Regions from separate parts of the Rahnella perminowiae genome, predicted to be linked through region 2. Evidence: predicted binding sites of a transcription regulator. Region 2 holds the regulator's gene; each other region holds the start of a gene.
The links. The regulator PurR, encoded in region 2, represses purine synthesis genes. The targets are predictions, from matches to a motif close to CANGCAAACGTTTGCNTG.
Positions count from the first base shown of each region.

Region 1: cybB (cytochrome b561) is a predicted target of PurR. The motif match lies at 1,238-1,255, and genes of this name have one in related genera.
Region 3: purL (phosphoribosylformylglycinamidine synthase) is a predicted target of PurR. The motif match lies at 3,546-3,563, and genes of this name have one in related genera.

Region 1 is NZ_JAFMOT010000184.1:204,715-210,136, forward strand. It holds partial or broken gene J1781_RS19150 (STM2901 family protein) at 1-442, opposite strand, end outside; gene cybB (cytochrome b561) at 604-1,137, opposite strand; gene J1781_RS19160 (H-NS family histone-like protein) at 1,347-1,754, opposite strand; partial or broken gene J1781_RS19165 (LysR substrate-binding domain-containing protein) at 2,313-2,686, opposite strand; gene J1781_RS19170 (YdgH/BhsA/McbA family protein) at 2,981-3,286, shown strand; gene J1781_RS19180 (helix-turn-helix domain-containing protein) at 3,863-4,123, shown strand; gene J1781_RS19185 (TM2 domain-containing protein) at 4,447-4,749, shown strand; gene fabV (enoyl-ACP reductase FabV) at 4,890-5,422, opposite strand, start outside.
Region 2 is NZ_JAFMOT010000188.1:252,497-257,918, forward strand. It holds gene J1781_RS24730 (C40 family peptidase) at 238-1,134, shown strand; gene cydH (cytochrome bd-I oxidase subunit CydH) at 1,300-1,419, opposite strand; gene purR (HTH-type transcriptional repressor PurR) at 1,724-2,749, shown strand; gene punR (DNA-binding transcriptional activator PunR) at 2,785-3,690, opposite strand; gene punC (purine nucleoside transporter PunC) at 3,827-5,044, shown strand; gene cfa (cyclopropane fatty acyl phospholipid synthase) at 5,399-5,422, shown strand, end outside.
Region 3 is NZ_JAFMOT010000179.1:28,643-34,064, forward strand. It holds gene J1781_RS14580 (PTS transporter subunit EIIC) at 1-660, shown strand, start outside; gene yfhb (phosphatidylglycerophosphatase C) at 665-1,303, shown strand; gene tadA (tRNA adenosine(34) deaminase TadA) at 1,375-1,902, shown strand; gene mltF (membrane-bound lytic murein transglycosylase MltF) at 1,921-3,381, opposite strand; gene purL (phosphoribosylformylglycinamidine synthase) at 3,660-5,422, shown strand, end outside.

The DNA of each region.
Region 1 (5,422 bases), on a different contig from region 2:
ATACGATCTTCTGGACGTGCTATTAAATTATATTTTGATCTGGTTTCGGCGGCCACCTGCTGAATTAATATGACTGCCATTGCATATCCAACAAAGGGGACATATCTATCAGTGCAGCCCATTTCGTGGTTTTTCGCATAGTCAAGGTATTGAACGACTTACCAACCGGCGTCCACGCTCTAAGGCCAAAGGGCAGTTTGGCTTGCTTTAAAAGGGCCCTCGATAGCTTTGACGCTACGCTGGTTCCCGGTATTGCAGTTACCATCTTGCCCGGAACCGGAATGTAAGGCTGCCCTGTAATAATGAGAACTGTAGCCGTAGTATCCAACCCAAGGTGGTTTGATAAGCTTTCAATAAAAATTAGACCAAATAACTCTTGGTTACTCAGATTGGCATGCCCGTGATAAAAGTACGTTCCGCTCAGCTCTTCAGTCGTATCCATTTCAATATCCTTTTGATTAGAGGGGTTTTAGAATACCGCCGCTTTCATACGCAGACAATTGTTCCCTGACACCGAATCCCCTTTCTGCCCGGCGTGTCACTTTAATCACATCGTCTGACTTAACATCTCGTAACGGTTTTTCATGTCCGCCATTCCCTGCGCTATTTTCTCCCCGGTAGCATCCGCACCAGTGTATTGTCACGCAGACGATAATGATGCCAGAGCGCCGCCAGAGCGTGTAAACCAATCAGGTAATAACCCGTATTGGCCAGCCACATATGCACTGTTTTAAGCTGCCTTTGCAATTCCATATCCGGGAAAACACTTTTTGGCATCATGATGTTAAACATTGTCCAGTCATGACCGGCGTAATATTTCGATAAAATACCCAGTACGGGTAATCCGATAAACATCAGATAAATCACCGTGTGCGTTAGCACCGCAAGATTATGTTGCCAGCGGGGTGGCGCAGGTTTAACAGGCGGCGTGCTATACATTGCACGCACAAACACCCGTACACACATCAGAAATAATACGCAAAAACCCAGACTGTAATGCGTCAGTGTTAATAGTTCGCGTACCTGAGAGCCCCTGGCGAACGCCCCCTTGATATCCATCGTAGTATAAGTAAAAACGACTAAAACCAGCACCAGCCAGTGAATCACAATTTGCACAGAGGAGTATCGGCTACGCATAGAAGTTCCGGTAAACGAAGATACGTTAACCTTACTTCCCAAGACTTAAGCTTACATTAAGAACAATGCGGGATAGCAATGAAAGGGGAAAAAAACAGAACAGTGAAACGTTTAAGAGAGGAAATAAGAAAATAAAAACTGACAGTGAACCGCATTTCCTGCCCGGCTAAAAAGCAGGGCAGAAGAAACTCAGCACATCAACCGTTCGGTTAGCGCGCGATCAGGAAACTTTCCAGTGTAGCGCCAGCATCCAGTGCTGCTTTGATGGCAGAAGGTGTACGGCCCTGACCAGTCCAGGTTTTTTTAGAACCGTCAGTGTCGGTGTACTCATAAAGAGCAGGACGTGGCTTGCGTTTGGCTTTGGTGGTGATTTTCGCACTCTGATGACCCAGAAGATCATCAATCGCGATGCCGTCGTTTGCCAGCATTTCGCGATATTTCAGTAATTTTTCGTCGCGCTCTTGTTGCTGTGCACTGCGCGCTTTTGCATTTTCGCGAGTTTCTTCCACAATGGCGGTCAGTTTTTCAAGGATTTCTTCCAGGGTACTCAAAGGCATTTCGCGAGCCTGAGCCCGAAGTGTACGGATATTATTCAAAACGTTTAATGCATTGTCCATGATGTGCTCACTTTAGAGGCGTTTCATTAAATTAGTCACTCTGATTCTACACAAACAAATAATGATATCAATTGCGTCAGGATAATATTACACCTTATTACACAATTCCTGTGTGAGTCGCTTCGGTTTATTGAATTTTAATGCATTATTTTATAAGAACAGATGATGGATTAATAAATCTCCCCGCACAAACCTCCCTGAGCAGCCCAAAATAAGCAGAAAAAAATTGTTAAGCTAAATTTTCCCCTCTTTATAATAGTATCGCTGCGTGAATAACATGCGGTGCTATTATGTACAAACAGGGTCATTTCTTTTCTTTTGGCGCGGCCCTCAGTACCTGGCTTATTCATAGCGCTAAATAACGCCTTGCCATAAACCCTAACTCCCTGCCGAAACCGCCAAAAAGCATTTTCTGCACAAAAAATGAAATGAAGTTTATGCTGCGGCCCATTAAAATGTGATTTACATCACATAGGGATTTTATTGACTCCATGTTTAAGACAATTTTTGTTGTTTGCGCGGCGTGCGTGGTACTGAAACTCGCGCTGGACTGGCAGATTATTTTGCAGGTTGCGGAAGGTTAACCGTCAGCTGACGGGCCAGAGCCGCAAATTCTGTCAGATTGCGGGTTAACACGCCGCGTCGCCATATCAGCCATGTGGTCAAAAACGATAATTATCGGCCAGCGGCCAGATGCTCACCGTGCTGCTGCCCGGCATACTTTCCAGCATACTACGTGGCATCAGCGCCAGACCGCCTCCGGCTATCACACAAGCCAGCATGCCGTGATAGGACTCCATTTCGTAAATTTTCCCCGGTGCAGCGCCATCATCCGCAAACCAGCTTTCGAAATGACGGCGATAAGAGCAGTTCGACCGGAATGCATAGAGAATCTCCCCGTTAACATCCTGACCGCGTGTCACAGAACCGTGGATGAAAAGTGAAGTGCACATTCCGCAGACATGGGGGGTGACATGTGCCCCTTTTTGTACTCATTTCAAAAACACCTAACCTGTAACCAGGTGAAAATATCCTCTTTTACTTTCGCGTTAATTGTGGCAGGAGATTAATTAACAAAGAATTAGCAATTAAAGCTAAAGGTCATTACATGAAAAGGTATTTATTAGCAATGCCCGCTGAATATTTCAGGTGCGTTAACCTCTTTATTCATTAACGGTGCAACTCAAGATCCGATTTAGAAAAATGACCTGATGAGGAGTAAATCCATGAAAGGCTTAGTGAATGATGTCTTGTCTATATTCTCACCCAAAGCGGTTAAGCCTGTTTTGGTCCGCCCGGGGTTATCACATCGCGAGATTGCCTCGCTGCAGGCCGTCGGTGTGACCACGGTGTCCTGGGCTACCTCCATGGAAGAACTCAATAACGCATTTGTTAAAAAAGCGCTGGATGCCGGTGCCGTCGGCTACCACATTACCCATGTGGAATCGCACAAACCAGGTAAAGAGCAGCAACACGTCATGGCTGCCACCGCGACCTTTTACCATATCAATCACAAAGTGGCTTATGGCTGATGTGTATGGAAGGGCGCTATAAAAATGCCGTGTGCATGCGGCGTTTAGACATTAATAATCCCCCACCCACCTTTCGGCGGATGGGGATTTCTGCAACCTCCTGGCATGAAACCGAATTACATCTGGGTCAATCATGTAACCCGCTGCAACGCCCGAAATTTCTCTGGAAAGCACCCGTCATTTCCGCAGTTAACCCGTTGGTTTAGCTCACTCAATTACGCTATAGTGCGTGCGCCGCGGCAAAATCCGCTGCCGGGTTTCGCAGCCTGAATACCACGTTAGAAACACATATGTCATAATTATGTGTTGAGCCTTCCTGTACCTGTCAAACGCAGAGATATCGTGTTTGTACATTCAATGGTGGCTCAGGCAGGGCAACCTTCGGGTTGGCCGGGTTTCTAACGTTCGCCGGTACTGCGAACCCTGTCTGAGCTTCCACCAATAAGAGTTTCGCAGCTCTGTCGGTGGTTTATATCCACACGTTAGAGATTCAAAACATGAAACTATCACATACCCCTACGTTTCTGCCCTTCTGCCCTGCTGTTCCTGCGCTGTCAAAAACAGGAGTAACCCGTCATGAATAATCACGACTGGCATCAGGCTGATATCATTGCCGCATTGCGTAAGAAAGGCACCACGCTGGCCGCCGTTTCCCGTGCTGCCGGTCTGAGTTCCTCGACGCTGTCTAACGCACTTTCAAGACCCTGGCCGAAAGGCGAGCTCCTGATTGCCCAGGCACTGGAAATACACCCAAGCACCATCTGGCCAAGCCGGTATTTTGATCCCAAGACCCGTAAACGTATTCAGCGGACGGTGAGATCGTCGCACAGAATATAGAAATTGATATCAGGGTGCGGAATGCGCCCTTTTTAGTGGCCGTTTTAAAAATTTGCTAATCTGCCACCGCGACCTTTTACCATATCAATCACAAAGTGGCTTATGGCTGATGTGCATGGAAGGTAGTTTTGACATAAAAACGCTGCAGCCCGTGGAGTTTGCGGCGTTATTTATTGATAATAAAGCGTATTGAAGACCATTCATTGCCCGCGCGGTAAGCTGGCAGAACGCATCCCCTTCTCGCTGAGGCATCATCATTCTCTTTTTCTTAATGATAATTACGGGTAAGATTAGTCCGAATAATAACATGTAAGGAAATAGAAATGGGATCTATGGTTTTTTGTAGAGGATGCGGAAAGGAGATCCATGAGTCGGCTAAATCATGCCCTCATTGTGGAGCAACTCAAAACGTTAATCCTCAGGGAACTAAAAGCAGGGTTGCTGCAGCTTTGTTGGCTTTCTTCCTGGGTGGTTTTGGTGTTCATAAGTTTTATCTGGGTAAAATCGGGCAAGGATTCTTATACCTCATCTTCTGCTGGACGTTTATTCCTTCAATAATTGCCTTCATTGAATTCATTATTTATCTGTGTGATTCAGATGAAAACTTCGCCAAAAAATACGGTTGAGTGAATTATTTGATTATAAAAGCCGCTTTCAAAAGTGGCTTTTTAGAATCTACTAAAAACTGCGTGAAGTGTTGATAAAAAAACCCACACCCACCTTTCGGCGAATGCGGGTTTCAGTCATCTCTGTATGTTAAATCACATTACATCTGGATCAGATGTTTGATTTTCACGTCCGGATTGGTATCGGCAGCGTAATCAACACCGTTCAGGCCAAAGCCGAACAGACGCATGAACTCGCTTTTATAACCCGCAAAATCAGTCAGTTCAGCGATGTTGTCGTTAGTGACTTCATTCCACAGTTTACCGACTTCTTCCTGCACTTCCGGCGCGATCTCTTTGAGGTCAGCGCGCAGACGCCCTTCGTTATCGACCAGCGGCTCAGCGCCGTACAGGCTGTCTTTGTACAGACCGTAAACCTGCTCGATACATCCTTCGTGGGTGCCCTTTTCTTTCATCACTTTGAACAGCAGTGAAAGGTACAGCGGCATCACCGGAATAGCAGAACTCGCCTGCGTCACAACGGCTTTCAGTACGGAAACGCGTGCATCACCGCCCTGTTCTGCCAGTGTGCTGCGGATATCCAGAACACGTTTGTCCAGATCCTTCTTCGCTTCACCGATAGAACCGTTCCAGTAAATATCCTGCGTCACTTCTTCACCCAGGTAGGTGAATG
Region 2 (5,422 bases):
GGCGTTCATCAATCCGATCTAATTTGCAGAATTCCACTGATTAACTCAAATATTAACATCATGAAAAACGGTCATTTTTTTGACTAAAAATGGCGGTTATTTCGACATAAAAAAAGCTATTAACTTTTTCTCACAATATGATCTAGAATCGAGGCAATTCGTGCTTTTTTGTCGGGTTCTTTTAGGCAATACTCTGACATCCCTGATGTTTAACCTACCACTCATGGTAACGAAGCTATGCGCTTACTGTTCACGCTTTTTGTGCTGCTCTTTACCCAGCTGTTTTTAAATATGGCACATGCGTCGCCACAGACTCGTGTCTCTGCCGATCAGCGTAAAAGTCATGTTAATCAGGCTGCGCCGGAAGAACGACGAAAGCGAAAAACGGTTGCTGCGAAAAACAGTAAAAAAACGAAAACCGCGCCCGTCACAGAACAAAAAACTCAGGATAAGAATTCGAAGAAGAAAGTGAAAAGCACCGAACTGGTTAAACGAAAGACCACGACGGAGAGAAGCGCCAAAACGCGGGCCGAAAGTAAAAAAGAAAAGACACTCAAGACCACGCGGGCCGAGAGCAAAACAGAGAGACATAGCAAAACCCGTACCCTCGCGAAAAACAGCACGGAAAAGGCCGGTAAAAAAGAAGCCTATGGCCGGCACCGTAAAGGTAAGAAATTCGAAGAAGACAGCAAACCGATTACGCTAAGTGCAACACATAAAAAACGCTATCAGCATGCTCAGCAAACGGCCATGACCAAACTGATGCACCAGGTAGGAAAACCGTATCGCTGGGGCGGAACCTCGCCGAATACCGGTTTTGATTGCAGCGGCTTAGTTTATTATGCCTACAAAGATTTGATCCGTATAAAAATGCCACGTACAGCAAATGAAATGTATCACCTGCGCGATGCCGCTCCGGTCAAACGCGGCGAACTTGAAAGCGGTGATCTGGTGTTCTTCAGAATCAATAACCGCGGCGCGGCAGACCATGTTGGGGTTTACGTTGGCAACGGCAAGTTTATTCAGTCTCCAAGAACGGGCGAAGACATTAAAATTACTTCTCTTGGCGATGATTACTGGCAAGACCACTATGTAGGCGCACGTCGGGTAATGACCCCTAAAACGATCCGATAATAAACAATTCGTTAAGTCTGAAGGTTCGCTAATCAGCCATTGAATAGCATTTAACGAAGCGTTTCTGCAGGGAAGAACATCGGCGGTAACGGTCACTGCGTAACATTGAAAAGGGCGACGCCTGTGACAGGCGTCGCCCTTTTTTATGGCGGATCACTTATTGAATCAGTTCATTATTGCAGTGAAGCTGAAAGCGATAATCATAAGCAAAGCGCATACCGTGGTGATCAACGATAATTTCAGGTTGCTGTCCATCAAACCCCCTTTCGGATCAAATTGTGGCATTTCTTAATACCACACTCATTGTGTGCCAACGCATTTTCTCATAATTAACCTTTAAAATCTTGTGTTGAATGACAATGCGTTCCTGAGAATTTTGCTTCCACTTTCCTGCATTATAAGAGAAAATTGTCGGTTAACACGTCTGTGTGCCGGTCGATTTCACCCGAGAGCATTTCGCGCCTCATTCTGAAGAATCCACCCAATGATTTCACTGCCCTTTGAGAAGCCAGCAGTTAAATCCTCGCAGGCAAACGATTAACATAATGCTAACGTGCTGAAGCACGTGAGTTCAGGAGTCATTGTTTACATGGCAACGATTAAAGATGTCGCAAAGCGCGCTGGCGTTTCCACTACAACCGTGTCGCACGTCATCAATAAAACACGTTTCGTCGCCGAAGAAACCAAAGAAGCGGTTCTCCTTGCAATCAAAGAGTTACATTACTCTCCGAGTGCTGTAGCCCGCAGTCTGAAGGTCAATAACACTAAAACCATCGGCCTGCTGGCCACCTCAAGCGAAGCGCCCTATTTTGCCGAAGTGATTGAAGCCGTGGAAAACAGCTGCTTCTCCAAAGGCTATACGCTGATTTTGTGTAACTCGCATAATAACCTGGAGAAACAACAGGCCTACCTGCAAATGCTGGCGCAAAAACGCGTCGACGGCTTGCTGGTGATGTGCGCGGAATACCCTGATGAATTGCTCAATATGCTCGAAGAGTACCGCTCGATTCCCATGGTGGTCATGGACTGGGGTGAAGCACGCAAGAACTTTACCGACAGCATTATCGATAACGCTTTCGAAGGTGGTTACATGGCCGGTCGTTATCTGATTGAACGCGGTCATCGTGATATTGGCGTGATCCCCGGGCAACTGGCGCGTAATACCGGCGGCGGCCGCTTCCAGGGTTTTGTGAAAGCACTGACTGAAGCCAATATTCCTCTTCGTGACGAATGGGTAGTTCAGGGTGATTTCGAACCAGAGTCTGGCTACCAGGCAATGCATAAGATTCTGATGCAAAAGCATCGTCCGACTGCCGTGTTTTGCGGCGGCGATGTGATGGCAATGGGTGCAATTTGTGCCGCAGACGAACTCGGCCTTCGCGTTCCTCAGGATATTTCCGTGATCGGGTACGACAATGTGCGTAACGCCCGTTACTTCTCCCCGGCGCTGACAACCGTGCATCAGCCGAAAGAACGTCTGGGTGAAATGGCCTTTACGATGTTACTGGACAGAATTGTCAGTAAGCGTGAAGAGTCCCAGACCATCGAAGTGCATCCGAAACTGGTCGAGCGCCGTTCAGTCGCCGACGGCCCGTACCGTGATTACCGTCGTTAACAAATCACAAACGCCTGCCTGTGCAGGCGTTTTTTCTAATCGCGCAGCCATTCCTGATTCATGGTGTCTGTATCGCCCATGTATTCCAACAGCCAGCTCAGTGAAGGTGAAGGATTGCTTTGATCCCACGTCAGGCAGCACGGGCTGTCAGGGAATATATTCTCCAGTGCCAGCACCTGTAATTTTCCCTGTTCAATCCACGGCATGACCTGGTGAACCGGCATCATACCCACGCACAATCCTTCAGTCAGGCATTCCAGCGCACAGGTCCAGTCCGGCACGACCAGACGCCGCTGGTTATCGAGCGTCCAGGTATCACGCTTCGGCAATGTCCGGGAAGTATCTTCCAGGCACAATGCCGGATAAGGTCGCAGTTGATCATCGTTCAGCGCACCGGATAGCTGCGCCAGCGGATGTTGCGGGCTGACGACACAATGCCAGTCCATAAATCCCATATCACGAAAACTGAAGCGCCCGCCAACCGGTATCGCGCGCGTAGCGCCGATCGCCACGTCTGCACGCCCGTCGACCAACGCATCCCAGACACCGTTAAACACTTCCGAGTGAATAATGAGTTCGGTATCCGCAAAATGGCGATAAAAATCGAGCACCAGACGCCGTGTCCGTGCGGGTTTGACAATCCGGTCGACCGCCACACGTAATTCGCCGCGCCAGCCGTTCGCCACCTGCTGACACTGCCGGCGGGTGGCTATCATTTTTTTTGTCATAACCCGTGCTTCATCGACAAAAACCTTTCCCGCTGGCGTCAGCACTACGTCACGATGTCGACGCTCAAACAACGGCACGGCCAGCCATTGTTCAAGCTGGCGGACGGTGTAACTGATGGCAGAAGGCACACGGTGTAAGTCCTGCGCAGCTGCACTAAAACTGCCGGTTCTTGCGACAGCATCAACCACTTCGAGAGCGTATTCTGACCACATAATCCAGCCTTCAATTTTTTTGATAGCAGAGTGCAAATATTAACGTTTCACAAGCCTGTTATCAAAGCGTTAAACTCCGCCCCCGGTATGAAATCTGCGTCACATCATCTGCAATAAATAAATTAACGAGACAATAATGAAACCCTCCTTTGGATTTATGCTCTATCTTGCGGGTCTGAGCATGCTGGGCTTTTTAGCCACCGATATGTATCTGCCTGCGTTCAGTGCCATGCAAACCAGTCTGATGACCAGCCCCGGGATGATCAGCGCAAGTCTGAGCATTTTTCTCGGTGGATTTGCTGTTGGTCAGTTGCTGTGGGGGCCACTGTCGGACAGAATCGGCCGTAAACCGGTATTGCTTCTTGGTCTGATACTTTTTGCGTTCGGCTGTCTGGGTGTTATCTGGGTTGAGAATGTACGCGCTCTTCTGGCTCTGCGTTTCTTACAGGCCATAGGCGTGTGTGCTGCCGCAGTCACCTGGCAGGCTATCGTTGTTGACCGTTTTTCTGCCGATGTGGCAAAAAAAACTTTTGCCAGCATTATGCCGTTAGTGGCGCTTTCTCCGGCTCTTGCACCGTTGCTGGGTGCCTGGGTGCTCAATCATTTTGACTGGGAAGCTATTTTTGCCCTGCTGACCGTCGTTGCCATCGCTTTAGTGCTGACGACGCTGACTCTGCGTGAAAACAAACCGGCAAAAGACGCAAAGGCAGATAAAACCGGCTTTACGACTTTATTGAAATCGCCTGTTTACAGCGGGAATGTCATGATTTATGCCGCCTGTTCAGCGGGTTTCTTTGCGTGGCTGACGGGCTCACCGTTTATCCTGAGCGATATGGGCTATTCACCCGGTGCCATCGGGCTGAGCTATGTTCCGCAGACTATCGCTTTCCTGCTCGGTGGTTTTGGTTGCCGTGTTCTGATCAACAGGCTGGACGGCAATAAAATTCTGCCATGGTTACTGACTGGTTACGGCATCAGTATGGTGGCCTTGTTCTGTGTGGCTATGTTCACAAATGCCGGGCTGACAAGTTTGCTGATCCCTTTCTGTCTGATGGCTTTGGTGAATGGTGCAACCTATCCAATTGTTGTCGCAAATGCATTAATGCCATTTCCTGCTAATACAGGTAAGGCGGCAGCGTTGCAGAATACCTTGCAGCTTGGGCTTTGCTTTCTTGCCAGCATGCTGGTTTCCGCATTTATTGTGCACCCGCTCATGGCGACAGTCACGATCATGCTGTCTACACTATTGTTGGTAGTTTTGGGCCGCTGGCTCTCTTTACAGCATAAAAATGTGCGAGACGATGAGCAGCCACCGGAGCAGGAAACTCAGACTCTGCATGCAAATCAACAGTGATAATACCCTAATGTAACAGTCACTTAGCGGGCATTTTCATTGATTACGATTTACTATTGAGAATGCCTGCCAGCGAGCCTATACTCAACAAAACTAAATAAAATAGCATTTTTACAAAACTTTTATTACATACTTAAGCCAGACGCGCGGACGGTGTCACACTTATTTTTTGAATACTTTTCACGGATGATTTTCCTGCCCGTCTTCCGGCGCGCAGGCGTTCTTCTTAATTTCCTCTGTTGGTGTCGAATATCGGGCGAGACGCTAGTCGTCTGTTCTCATAAAGACCTGCAAAAATAGCCTTTGCTTTTCCCGGCAGGTTAATAAGTCAGAAGAGAAAGTGATGGAGAAGCTATGAGTTCATCGTGTATAGAAGAC
Region 3 (5,422 bases), on a different contig from region 2:
CTGCGTCAGTGGTTGCCGGAATCTGTCGAACTGATCCTTAATCCGCTGATGACGACCCTTATCACTGCGACACTGGCGATTGTAATCCTTCAGCCTGTCGGTGGTTATATCTCTGACGGTATCGCGCAGGGTGTCAATATTGCCATCGATAAAGGTGGATTACTGGTGGGCGCAATACTGGCGGGGACATTTTTGCCGCTGGTATTATCCGGGCTGCATCAGGGGCTGGTGCCGATCCACGTTGAGCTGATCCAGGCACATGGTTCTAATCCACTGCTGCCGATTTTAGCCATGGCGGGCGTGGGGCAGGTGGGCGCGGCAATTGCGGTGTATATTAAAACCCGAAACACACGGCTGAAAAAAGTGATTAAAGGCGCGCTGCCGGTGGGTATTCTCGGTATCGGTGAACCATTAATATTCGGTGTTACCTTGCCGCTCGGTCGTCCTTTTATTGGTGCGTGTCTGGGCGGAGCCGTCGGGGGTGCGCTAATCTGTTACTGGAAAGTCGCGACGGTCATCACGTTTGGTATTTCCGGACTGCCGCTGGCACTGACCATTATTTCCGGCAAAGTGATGTTGTATCTGACGGGTTTAGTCATTACGGTATTGGCTGGTTTTATTTTTACCTGGTTGATGGGGTTCAACGATCCCGAGGAGTAACGGATTGAGTACGAAGCCTGATCGGCGGGTAGTCTTTTTTGATCTTGATGGCACGCTGCACCAGCAGGATATGTTCGGCAGCTTTCTGCGATTTTTGCTCAGACGGATGCCGCAGAATCTGATTTTAGTCGTGCCGGTTCTGCCGCTGATAGGAATCGGGCTGTTTATCCATGGGCGCGCCGCGCGCTGGCCGATGAGCCTGTTACTGTGGGCTATTACTTTTGGTCACAGTGAAGCGCGGCTAAAAGCGCTGGAGCTGCAATTTGTGACTGCCTTTCGCGAGAAAGTGGTGGAGTTTCCGGTGGTGCAGCGCAGGCTGCGTGAATATCTCGACAGCGATGATACTGAAGTCTGGTTGATCACCGGATCACCGGAGAATCTGGTAAAGCAGGTCTATAATACGTCCCTGTTTTTGCCACAGGTCCGTCTGGTCGGCAGCCGGATCGCCCGGGGTAAAGGCGGTTGGGTGTTACCCTTGCGTTGCCTGGGTGAGGAGAAAGTGGTGCAGCTCGAAAGCCGCATTGGTTCTCCGCTTAAACTTTACAGCGGATACAGCGACAGTAAGCAGGACAACCCGTTATTGTTCTTTTGTGAACACCGTTTTCGCGTCAGTAAACAGGGTGAGTTACAGCAACTCGAATAACGGCCAGCACAAAATTCAGCTAAAATGTCTGCCGGTAAAAAATAATTGAGGTTGAAGTGGCAGACGCAGAATTGGCAGTAATAAATGATGATGAACACTGGATGCGGTATGCCATGACGCTGGCGCTGAAAGCGCAGGACGAAGGCGAAGTGCCGGTGGGGGCAGTGCTGATTTTAGACAATCAGGTGATTGGCGAAGGCTGGAACCGGTCTATCGGTCATCATGATCCGACAGCGCATGCGGAAATCATGGCATTACGTCAGGGCGGTGACACTATATGCAATTATCGCCTGCTTGACGCCACACTTTACGTCACGCTGGAACCTTGTGTTATGTGCGCCGGGGCGATGATCCACAGCCGGATCCGCCGCGTGGTGTATGGTGCCGCTGACGCTAAAACCGGTGCTGCGGGATCGTTGCTCGATATACTGCGCCATTCGGGCATGAATCATCAGATAGACATTACTGCGGGTGTACTGGCAGAAGCCTGTTCGGAACAACTGAGTCGTTTTTTCCGTTTTCGCCGCAGTCAGAAAAAAGCGCTGCGACTGGCAGAGCGTGCTGCTCAGGCGGGTAATGCGTCGGATGAACAGGCCTGATAAACAGGCCTGCCAGCCTTACGGTGCCAGGGCTTCCTGCGCATTGACCACCGGATACCCCTGACCTAACTGAGCCTGTAAGGCGGCTTTCTGTGCCTGCTGTTTTTCCTTTTCCATCAGGTATCCCACCAGACTCAGCTGATAACGACGGATATTCTCCACATAGTTATACGCCTGCGTACCACGCGCATATCCGTAACTCGTCCGGCTGAAGAAGCGTTTCTGATTCAGCATCGGCAAGCGTTGCTTCACATCAGCCCAGCTGTCAGGATTGCCTTTTTGCTGCGCCGTCAGCTTACGGGCATCCAGCATATGACCATAACCCATGTTATAAGCGGCAAGGGCAAACCAGATCCGTTCATCCTGCGGAATTGATTCCGGCATTTTATCCATCAGATGCGACAGATACTGGGCACCGCCGCGAATGCTCTGTTCGGCGTCAGTACGGTCGTCGACATTCAGCCCGCCAGCGGTTGCACGGGTCAGCATCATCACACCCCGTACGCCGGTCGGGGATTTCGCCTGCGGATCCCAATGTGACTCCTGATAGGCGATGGCAGCCAGTAAACGCCAGTCAATATTCCCGGCATATTTTTCAAACAGCGGCTGTAAATCCGGTAGCGTACTGTCGATGGCGTTAAGGAAAGTCCGGGTATCGACGTAATCAAAATCGCCCACGTGCCCGAGATATTTCTCCTCCAGCTTTTCCAGTGTACCGTCTTCAGAAATCTGGCTGAAAAAGTCCAGCATGGCGGCCGAGAGGCTGTCGTCATCAGGTTGCTTGCGGTAGTACCAGGTCACGGGTTCGTCATCAGTGGCATCAAAAGCCACCGCCAGACGCGGATAGACGCGCTGCATCAGCGCGATAGTCACCGAATCGCCCAGCGTATAATCGAGTTTGCCGTTCTCGACTTGCTGCAACAAATCGCGTGGCGACATCTTATCGGTCGTGGTCCATGTGAGGTCGGGATACTTTTTCCTGGCGTCTTCGAGTGTGGCGATATGTGCGCTGCCGGCAGACACCACCAGCGAGCCTTTGATGTCCGCAAAGCTTTTCGGACGCACGGCACCCTGCCGGTAAACCAGCTGCTGGGAAACGGAATAGTACTCCGGACCGGCGCGGTAGTTTTTCAGCCGCGCATTGTTATATACCAGCCCGGAAGCCAGCAGGTCAGTATGATCATGGTCCAGATCGTCAAACATGCTCTCGATGGTAGTGTGCTGTGTCACGACCAGCCGCACGCCCAGATAATCTGCAAAGCGTTTAGCCAGTTCGTAATCGAAGCCGAGATTACCTTCCGGAGATTCCATAAAAGTCAGTGGAGAATTGAGCGTGCTTACGCGCAATTCTCCACGGGATTTTATGTGATCCAGCTGGTCGCCTTCACCTCTGTGCCACGGGACTGCGGGCCATAAAGCCAGCGCCAGTAACAGGGCGGCGATCCCCATCAGGACATAATTAATTTTTAGTCGCGTCAAATAGTTATCTCGCTGCGGCGCTCTTGTTTTTTTACGCTATGCTGTGCAGTTAGTATGGTTATATCCCCAGTGCTGACGCATTTTGCTCAACAAAACGGCAGTCTGCAACTTTATTCATGATACCCGCAAGATATGTGGGCCTATAAATGAATATCAAGTTTCCCTGCGCAAACGGTTTCGTCGGACGCCAGCTTTCTTTATAATAGCCCGCGTTTTCCCCCTGTTGCGCCCAATGAAGCACTGTGGTCAGTGTCTTCGAAGACGAGAGATCTGTCATTATGGAAATACTGCGTGGTTCGCCCGCTTTGTCGGCTTTTCGCATTAATAAATTGTTGTCCCGTTGTCAGGAAGTCCGCCTTCCGGTCAGCGATATTTACGCCGAATATGTACACTTTGCCGATGTCAGCGCGCCGCTGAATTCGGACGAACAAACCAAGTTACAACGCCTTCTGAAATACGGTCCTTCTCTCGCTGAACATGCTCCTTCTGGTCGTTTACTGTTAGTGACCCCGCGCCCCGGCACCATTTCTCCATGGTCTTCCAAAGCTACCGATATCGCACACAATTGCGGCCTGTCACAGGTTCTGCGTCTGGAGCGCGGTCTGGCATTTTATGTTCAGGCACCGCAACTGACCGAAGCCCAGTGGAGCGAACTGGGTGCCTTGCTGCATGACCGCATGATGGAAACCGTCTTTGGCCAGCTGGAAGACGCCAGCGCGCTGTTTGCACAGCACCAGCCTGCCCCTGTGCAACATGTGGATATCCTCGGTGAGGGCCGTGGCGCACTGGAAGCCGCCAATACCAAATTAGGTCTGGCGCTGGCGCAGGACGAAATTGATTATCTGATGGCTGCCTTTACGTCGTTGGGGCGCAACCCGACGGATATCGAACTGTATATGTTCGCACAGGCAAACTCAGAACACTGTCGTCACAAAATCTTCAACGCAGACTGGATTATCGACGGTAAAACGCAGCCGAAATCCCTGTTTAAGATGATTAAGAACACCTTCGAACACACCCCTGATCACGTGCTGTCCGCGTATAAAGATAACGCCGCCGTGATGGAAGGTTCACAGGTCGGCCGTTTCTACGCTGATGCAAAAGACGGTCTGTACGATTTTCATCAGGAGCAGGCGCATATCCTGATGAAGGTCGAAACCCATAACCACCCGACGGCGATCTCTCCGTGGCCGGGTGCGGCCACCGGTTCCGGCGGCGAAATCCGTGATGAAGGCGCAACCGGCCGTGGTGCGAAACCTAAAGCCGGTCTGGTCGGTTTCTCCGTTTCCAACCTGCGTATTCCGGGTTTTGAACAACCATGGGAAGAAGACTTTGGTAAGCCGGATCGTATCGTTACCGCGCTGGATATTATGACCGACGGTCCGCTGGGCGGGGCCGCATTTAACAACGAATTTGGTCGTCCGGCATTACTGGGCTACTTCCGTACTTATGAAGAAAACGTCAACAGCCACAACGGCCCGGAGCTGCGCGGTTATCATAAACCGATCATGCTGGCGGGCGGTATCGGTAACATCCGTGCTGATCACGTACAAAAAGGTGAAATCACCGTTGGCGCGAAACTGATCGTTCTTGGTGGTCCGGCGATGAATATCGGTCTGGGCGGCGGTGCGGCATCTTCTATGGCTTCCGGTCAGTCTGATGCCGATCTGGATTTTGCTTCCGTACAGCGCGACAACCCGGAAATGGAACGCCGTTGTCAGGAAGTGATCGACCGCTGCTGGCAACTGGGCGAAGCCAACCCGATTTTATTTATCCATGACGTCGGTGCGGGCGGTTTATCGAATGCCATGCCGGAGCTGGTCAGTGATGGTAACCGTGGCGGCCGTTTCCGGCTGCGCGATATCCTCAACGACGAACCGGGTATGAGCCCGCTGGAAGTCTGGTGTAACGAATCGCAGGAACGTTATGTGCTGGCGGTTTCTCCGGCGCAGCTGGAACAGTTCGATGCGATCTGCCAGCGCGAACGCGCTCCTTATGCGGTCATCGGCGAAGCCACTGAAGAAATGCATCTTTCTCTGGA